2 regions of the Anoxybacillus sp. ST4 genome follow, and region 1 is predicted to be linked to the other one. Evidence: riboswitches for the same ligand, from Rfam matches in the RefSeq annotation. Region 1 holds a riboswitch; the other holds the start of a gene.
What was found. Region 1 has a riboswitch for cobalamin ahead of K1I44_RS05910 ((2Fe-2S) ferredoxin domain-containing protein). Riboswitches for the same ligand answer to the same signal wherever they lie in the genome.
Positions count from the first base shown of each region.

Region 2: linked by a shared signal. The riboswitch ahead of metE (5-methyltetrahydropteroyltriglutamate--homocysteine S-methyltransferase) and the one ahead of K1I44_RS05910 ((2Fe-2S) ferredoxin domain-containing protein) in region 1 are both predicted to bind cobalamin.

Region 1 is NZ_JAHZOE010000005.1:112,935-117,136, forward strand. It holds gene K1I44_RS05905 (energy-coupling factor ABC transporter permease) at 1-656, opposite strand, end outside; gene K1I44_RS05910 ((2Fe-2S) ferredoxin domain-containing protein) at 653-1,018, opposite strand; cobalamin riboswitch at 1,200-1,380, opposite strand; gene K1I44_RS05915 (LacI family DNA-binding transcriptional regulator) at 1,466-2,500, opposite strand; gene K1I44_RS05920 (glycoside hydrolase family 31 protein) at 2,517-4,202, opposite strand, start outside.
Region 2 is NZ_JAHZOE010000034.1:7,780-11,981, forward strand. It holds gene K1I44_RS15620 (hypothetical protein) at 781-1,074, shown strand; gene K1I44_RS13645 (IS66 family transposase) at 1,077-1,496, opposite strand; cobalamin riboswitch at 2,073-2,262, shown strand; gene metE (5-methyltetrahydropteroyltriglutamate--homocysteine S-methyltransferase) at 2,404-4,202, shown strand, end outside.

The sequences.
Region 1 (4,202 bases):
GTAATTGCAAGCGGTATTTGAGTGACAGCAAAAATAGAAGCAAACTTTAAGAACGCCCCCCATACCCCGCCTGTTGCGTCTGGAAATGCTAGCGCAAGTTGTATCGATGTCATCACATACGTAGCTAAATTGGCAAACATCGCCGCCACAAAAACAGAAAGGCGCATCGAAATGCGAAGCTTTTGGCATGCAACAAACAACACGTACGCTACAAACGGACCGATAACCGCCATCGAAAACGCATTTGCACCGAGCGTTGTCAATCCACCATGCGCAAGCAATAATGCTTGAAACATTAACACAGCCGTACCGATGACCGTCATGACGAACGGCCCAAATAACAGCGCACCGAGGCCTGTCCCTGTCGGATGCGAGCTGCTTCCTGTGACAGATGGAATTTTTAAAGCGGAAAGAACGAATGTAAATGCGGTCGCTAGCGCAAGCAACATTTTCATTTCCGGCTGTTGTTTTACGATGCGCGTCATCGTCCGTAAACCGACGAAGAAAAATGGCAAAAATAACAACCACCAAACGAGCGCCCAATGCCAAGGTAAAAATCCTTCCATAATGTGCATCGCATATACTGAAGGTGAAAGCGCAAATAAAACGTAGACAGTCAAGCATGTACAAACGATCCACCATGCGTTTCGCTTCATTTTTCTTTCCCCCTTGTCGCAACGCTATGTTCGGGCATAACAAATTCTGTATGTTCATACGTATACGTGACGTAATCGCGCAATATGTTCCCGTCACGTACATGATTGCGTACAATGTCCCTCCCTATTTGTTCATCAATCGTACGATACCAAACACCTTCTGGATAAACGATGACGACACATGCATCTTCGCAGCGACCGTTGCATCGTGTACGCGTCGTATGAACGCGCCCATGTAACTGCAACCGATCAATTTCATCGCGAATCGCTTGCGTCACCTCTTCTCCTCCTTTTCTCATGCAGCTTCCTCCGTTGCAAATAAGCACGTGATGTGTCGTTCCTTGTAAATTCCATGTTGCCATATATGTCGCCCCTTTTTTCCAAAATAAAAAAGCACCTCTAGGTAGAGGTGCAGAAAAAAACGAAATATTCAAACAATCATGCATTCACAACCGTTGTATCTCTTATGGCGATTTCTTATCATGTATTCACAACCGTTGCTTTCCATCGTCTCCGCACGTCCACCTATATTCCCGTAGGCAGCCGACGTATCGCAAGCAGGCAGGTCTCCTGGCTTAGGTTCATCATTTCGTTGCGCCTTCCCAAAAATCAGTGGCATATTGCAACGAAACTCCCCATCACAGTGGCGGGTACCGCGACGGCTTTGCACCGTTCTTCCCTTTTAAGCATACGGACGTATGCACCGTACTTGCTCATCGTATATATTTTTCAAAGAGCGTAAATGTTAAGAATATAATACACCATTTTTTTCTTCTCGCCTAGCCTGTTTATAAAAAAAGAGCACCTTCCTATTCAGAAGGTGCTTTGTAATAATCGCACGAAAACCGTTTGACGAGCGTATGCGGAATAATGATGCGTTTAATTGGCTCATTCGGGTTTTCGATTTGTTGAATTAAATTTCTTGCTGCTTCAAAGCCGAGCTGGAAAATGTTAATGTCTACCGATGTTAATGGCGGACGGGAAATTTCTGATAAAAGCACGTTGTTAAAGCTCACGATCGACAAATCGGCTGGTACGCTTAACCCCATTTCCGCAAGCGTATTTAACACACCGAGCGCCATCAAATCGTCGGCGACAACGAGCGCAGTTGGCGGTTCTTTCAATGAAAGCAACCCTTTCATCGCCTCTTGGCCGCCTTCTTTTAAAAATTCTTCATGCACGATGTAATCTTTTCGATACGAAAGACTAGCCGATTTCAATGCTTTTTCATATCCGCGCAAACGATCCATCGTCACGATGAGATTTACATTTCCTCCGACAAAAGCGATGCGTTCATGACCGAGCTCAATTAAATATTCCGTCGCCTCGCGCGCGGCGCGAACGTTATCGTTATCAACGTGCGTAATTTGCTCCGCTTTTTTATGCGGTTTACCGATGACGACAAACGGCACGTCTTCTTTTTGTAAATACGCCATAATTTTATCGTTCGCGCGCGAATACAGCAAAATGACCCCATCGACGCGTTTTCCTTGCACCATATGGACGACGCCTTCATAAATTTCCGCTTCCGTCTCCCCTGTCGACAACTGCAACGCATATTGTCGATCATGCACCGCTTTGCTAATGCCGCGAATGACTTCTGGGAAAAACGGGTTTTGAAACGCTTTATCGGCTGAGCTTGGCATAATTAAGCCGATCACTTGCGTCGATTTATTTGCTAAACTGCGGGCGATAAAATTCGGATGATAGCCGAGCTCTTTCATCGCTTCGCGCACTTTTTTCTTCGTCTTTTCACTAATGCGCGGACTGTCAGCAATGACGCGCGAAACGGTCGATGGTGCCACGTTCGCTCGTTTCGCTACATCTTTAATCGTTACTGTCATAAAAATCCCCCATCTCTTACAAAACAAACGTGTTTGTCGCTTCATCGACAAATCTTTGTTCACCGTTGACTATTACCGTTGACGGCACATGTCCAACAAACACGACACGCATACGCCACGGCGGTTGATACGTCCCTTCCGCTTCGACGTGAAAATGAACTGTATCGTGTGAAAATACCGCACGAATGTGCATGTTCACATACTCTCCTTTTTCGTACGCAAACGTTGTGCCGTCATCATCGTATAACGTATATGATGATGTTCCTTCCTCCATCGTATACACATACAACGTCAACTGTTCGTCCGCAATGGACGTCGATTGTTTTACTTCGGCGTGGGCAATCATCGCCCCTTCTTTTACAAATATCGGCAACCGATCGAGCGGCGCTTCAACGATGTACCTTCTTCCACCTTCAAATCGCTCTTTCGTCCAATAATCGATCCAGCGTCCTTCTGGAAAATAAACGATGCGATGCTTCGTATATGGGCGAACGATCGGTGCGACCATCACTTGTTCGCCAACCATAAACTGATCGGATATGTTCCACGTCTCAGCATCGTCCGGATATTCTAACATGAGCGGGCGCATCATCGGCACACCTGTTTGGTATGCTTCAAAACATAACGTGTACAAATGTGGAAGCCACTCGTAGCGCAACTCAATATATCGCTTCACTATCTGTTCATATGTTTCACCGAACGCCCACGGTTCTTGACGGGCGAAACCAATCGCACAATGATTGCGGAAATATGGGAAAAAAGCGCCGACTTGCGTCCAACGAACAAGCAATTCCCCATGAGCATCGTGAGCGAAGCCGCCCACATCCGCTCCACAACATGCAACAGCAGATAATCCTAAATTTAAACACATCGGCAACGATAGTTCAAGATGTTCCCAAAAGCTACGGTTATCTCCTGTCCACACGGCAGCATACCGGTGAATGCCTGAAAAACCGGCGCGCGTTAACACAAATGGACGCTTCCCTTTCAGTTGCTTTTTCAATCCGTTGTACGTCGCTTCCGTCATCATCATTCCGTATATGTTATGCACTTGACGATGCGTTTTCCATCCATCATGAACGACTTGATCGTCCATCGTTTTCGTTTCGTTAAACACAGACGGCTCATTCATATCGTTCCAAATGCCTTCAATGCCGATGCTCGTGTAAAACGCATGTTGTTCTCCCCACCATTTGCGCACTTTTTTCTTCAAAAAATCAGGAAACACGCTCGTCCCTGGCCAAACGTCTCCTTTAAACAACGTTCCGTCTGCATATTTACAAAAATAATCTTTTTGCACGCCATCGCGATACGTATCGTACTCTGCATCGACTTTCACGCCCGGATCAACGATTGGAACGATACGAACCCCCTGTTCGCTTGCGTATTGAACGAGCGATTTCGGGTGTGGAAACCGATTTTGATCGAACGTAAATACACGATATTCGTCCATATAATGAATATCTAAATATATCGCATCAAGCGGAATATGTTTTGTGCGAAATGTATCAATTAATTCACGCACTTCTTGTTCCGTTTCATAACTATAACGCGACTGATGATAACCGAGCGCCCACTTTGGCGGCAGCGGCATGCGGCCAACGAGATGCGTATATTGCGTCAACACATCTTTTGGATGCGGTCCAGCAAACACGTAATAGTCGAGCGCACCACCTTCTGACGTGAACGTATAAAACGATTC
Region 2 (4,202 bases), on a different contig from region 1:
TTGTGGTGATGAACCAATGTTTTTTTACTTCTTTGTACAGGAAACCGTATCGCTTATCAAGTACATGTTGTTGTAGTGACGAATCCTTTTATTCTTTCAATGCACATATTTTCGTCTATTCTGTTCCACATAAATGATTATTTTATTATATTGATCAGAACATAAACCTCTCTTTTGTTAAAACAGAAAACATACCACCTATCAAGTACATATTTTAGAAATAAGACTTCCTTATTTTAAAAATTATTCGATATATATGAAATAATTTAATTTTTATACATGTAAAACTATAACAAAAAAAAAAAAAAAAAATCAATACTTTTTAACATAAAATTATCAATAAAATATCAATATTAACTTAAAAGAAAAATATAACCATTAACTACGGCGGTAACTATTCAGCCTATTACTAGTTACTTTGCTAGAAGACAACACGAAAAGAGCATTTTCTCTTTCAGAAAACATCCTGACTAGGTGGAAACAAATAGGCAGTGAAAATGGCCTTGAAGCAACTACTAAAGAATATCTCATACTCGTTTCTTCGGTTTTTTGATCGTGGAGATGATGCTACGCACAAGACCAAAGACGTGTACATCTTCTTCTCTACGAAAGGTGCCGGAAATACACTGCTTAATCTTGGCCATCTACAATCCCGTTCTACCTAGTTATTGCCACAGGGAACATGAGAATCACGAAAGAAACGGAGACTTCGGCTTGATATTTCTGTAGCCGATCAAGCAACTTTCAGGCTGCTTTGCTACCCGTTCGGGAGCCTCCTTTTTGGAGAAGCAAGATCCAGTAGGCCAGCGCCATGACGAAGGAAACGCTCATATCTTCGATACTGCCGAACCCGTTCGCCGCTCAATCATCCGCCAGTCTGGTCCACCTCCTGCTTCATCTCGAGAAGAAGATCCATCAGGTCTTTCGCCCATCCATGTTCATGGAGCTCCCATATCACTTGAAGTTCAAAGAGAAGATGGGAGTTGCACAACGCATGTTGAGCTTGGAGATACCGAAAATACGGCTTCCATACGTCATGCATCATCGTTCACTCGTAAAAGGGAAGAAACCTAATGTTATTCATCACTTCCTTGCCCCGTTTTGGATGGTAGGCATACCACTCGCTTGATCGTTACTTGTGACATGAAGCAGTTTCGTTTTCCCTGCAACTGAAAGCCTATTTCATCTACGTGAAGAACGCGAGAAACCAACAACACCTTATGAAAAAGGGGACGAATGTCGGCCAGACATTCGCCGGCTTCCCGGTTGATCTTTACCAGCGTCCCTTCGCTGATCCAATGACTAACAACATCTTTAATGAGCTCTGCCGTCTGGTGATAAGGAAGCAATTGATATTTTGTGAGATAAACAAGCAGTGCTTTGACTCTTAGTTCATATTGTACTGGGTTCGTGACGCGGACAGGAAACTCCGCTTGGTGAAGACGATGACAATGGTGATAAAACTTGACTTCACATTCTTGCTGGGTGACTTCCATCGGCAAAGTTGGAAAGTCCCATACTTGTCGGGTAAGGCATTGATGGACCGGCACCTGTTCTAGCGATGCCCCGCACGCATCCTTGGCATTGGGTTACTCGGTGTACAACGATATGGTGCGGGTTAGCCACCTTTTGGAGCATATACCTCCGATGTCCGATCTGTCCACCTGGGCGCTTGCCTGTTTTCTTCCGCAAGGAGGTTCGAAGGACGAAACGGATCGGAAGAAGGCGACAAATAGCTGTTAGTACTGTTTTTTTCGTGCGTCCAACTACTCGCCCCCGTTATTGTAATTGTTCGATTTGATTCATTAATGTTTTGACTAATTACACAACAGCTTTAGGTCCTTGATGATACACGGCTAGAATTTATTCTTCTTTCATCGTCTTCACCTCTCCTGTCGATTAGTGATACCTTTAGACAGGAAATAGAAAGTTTTAAACGTATCTTTCTAACTTTCTCTAGTTGGAGGCTGAATAGTTACCTACGGCGTTACATCTCTCAAAACTCCACACGAGAAAATATTTCAGTTGAAAAAAACAAAAAGTTCGTTTATTCTGAATTTTATACAACAAAATAATAAGTTCACGCAACAGGTGGTTCACACATGCTGTGAATCTTAAAAGGGAAGTTTGGTGAAAATCCAACACGGTCGCGCCACTGTGATGCAGAGCTGTTTATCATCATCCACTGTTTCACGCGAAATGGGAAGGAGATAAACGGCGATGAAGCTAAGTCAGGAGACCTGCCTGTTGTATGCACTTACGACCTACGCGTCATAGGGAGGAGTGAGGACATATGATGTTGAGGCACTTCACGTATCTCAATACGAGTTAGCTATGCCCTCCTTCTGTTTGGAAGGGGGTTTTTCTGCTTGATTGGGATAAAATAACTGGAGGTGCTTGTATATGTTAATCTACAGTTCGAATGTAGGATATCCACGTATTGGAGAAAAGAGGGAATGGAAAAAAGCATTAGAATCTTTTTGGAATGGGCAAATGAACGAAGAGCAGTTCACAAAAACGATGGAAACGATTCGACTTGATTCGATTCGCAAACAAGTCGAGAAAGGAATTGATCTCATTCCGATCGGAGATTTTTCCTTATACGATCACGTGTTAGATACAGCATTTATGTTCGGATATATTCCAGAGCGATTCAAACAAATAGTTAATCCGCTAGAGCAATACTTTGCGATGGCGCGTGGCACGAACGGACAACATGCCCTTGAAATGACGAAATGGTTTAATACAAATTATCACTACATCGTTCCTGAAATCGGGCAAACTAAGCCGAAATTGGTGGAAAATCGGCTATTGAAAGAATACAAACTAATAAAAGAAACGTTCCATATTGAAGCAAAGCCTGTGTTACTTGGACCGATTACATTTCTTTTACTTTCGAAACAATACGATCGCAACGAATGGCGAAAGCATCTTGCACACTTAGTTCCTGTTTATGTGGAATTGTTAAAACAACTAGGTGAGGCTGGAGTGTCGTTCGTACAAATGGATGAACCGATTCTCGTTCAAGATATAGACGATGATATCATCAACGCATTTCATCATGTATACAACGTTTTTCACCGCGATATACCGAACATAAATATTATTTTACAAACGTATTTTGCTAGCGTATCTCATTACCGTGAAGTTGTTGCTTTGCCTGTCGCAGGCATTGGGCTTGATTTTGTTCATGATGATGGCGAAAACATGGAAGACATAAATACTTACGGATTTCCGAAAGATAAAATATTAGTTGCTGGTATTGTCGACGGCCGAAATGTATGGAAAAGTTCGCTTGTGCAAAAAGCGAAGCTCCTTCATCATTTAGCAGGCGTTTCTGAACAACTGATCATTCAACCGTCTTGCAGCTTAATACATGTCCCTGTCACAACAAAACATGAACATACGTTACCAACAGAACTTGCTAGTACTTTATCATTTGCGGATGAAAAATTAGATGAAATACGTATGTTGACAGAGCATATGAAAGGAAACGTAACGATCGACGAGCTAATCAAATACGATGAACAAACAACCGTTTATTTTTCCAAGTTCCGTCAATCTAAACAAACAGACGATATCACAACCGTTCCATTAAACCGAACATCTTACAGCGAAAGACAAAAAGCACAACGAGCCCATTTGCAGCTTCCACTTTTGCCGACAACGACAATTGGCAGTTTTCCACAAACGAGCGACGTGCGCCAAGCTCGGATGAAATGGAAAAAGGGGGAGTGGAAAGACGAAAGGTACAAATCGTTTATCAAGAAAGAAATTGAAAAATGGATCGATATTCAGGAACAACTACAGCTCGATGTACTTGTCCATGGCGAATTCGAGCGCACAGACATGGTCGAGTTTTTTGGCGAAAAACTACAAGGGATGGCATGCACAACAAACGGTTGGGTGCAATCATATGGATCACGTTGTGTGCGCCCACCTATTATTTTTAGCGATATTGCCTATCAACAACCGATGACCATAGAAGAAACAGTATATGCCCAATCATTAACGACTAAACCTGTGAAAGGAATGTTAACAGGACCAGTAACTATTTTAAACTGGTCGTTCGTTCGCAACGATATTTCACGGAAACGTGTGCTCATTCAGCTCGCTCTTGCGATGCGTGAAGAAGTGCTGCAGTTAGAAAAAGAAGGAATACGCATCATTCAAGTCGATGAGCCAGCATTACGGGAAGGATT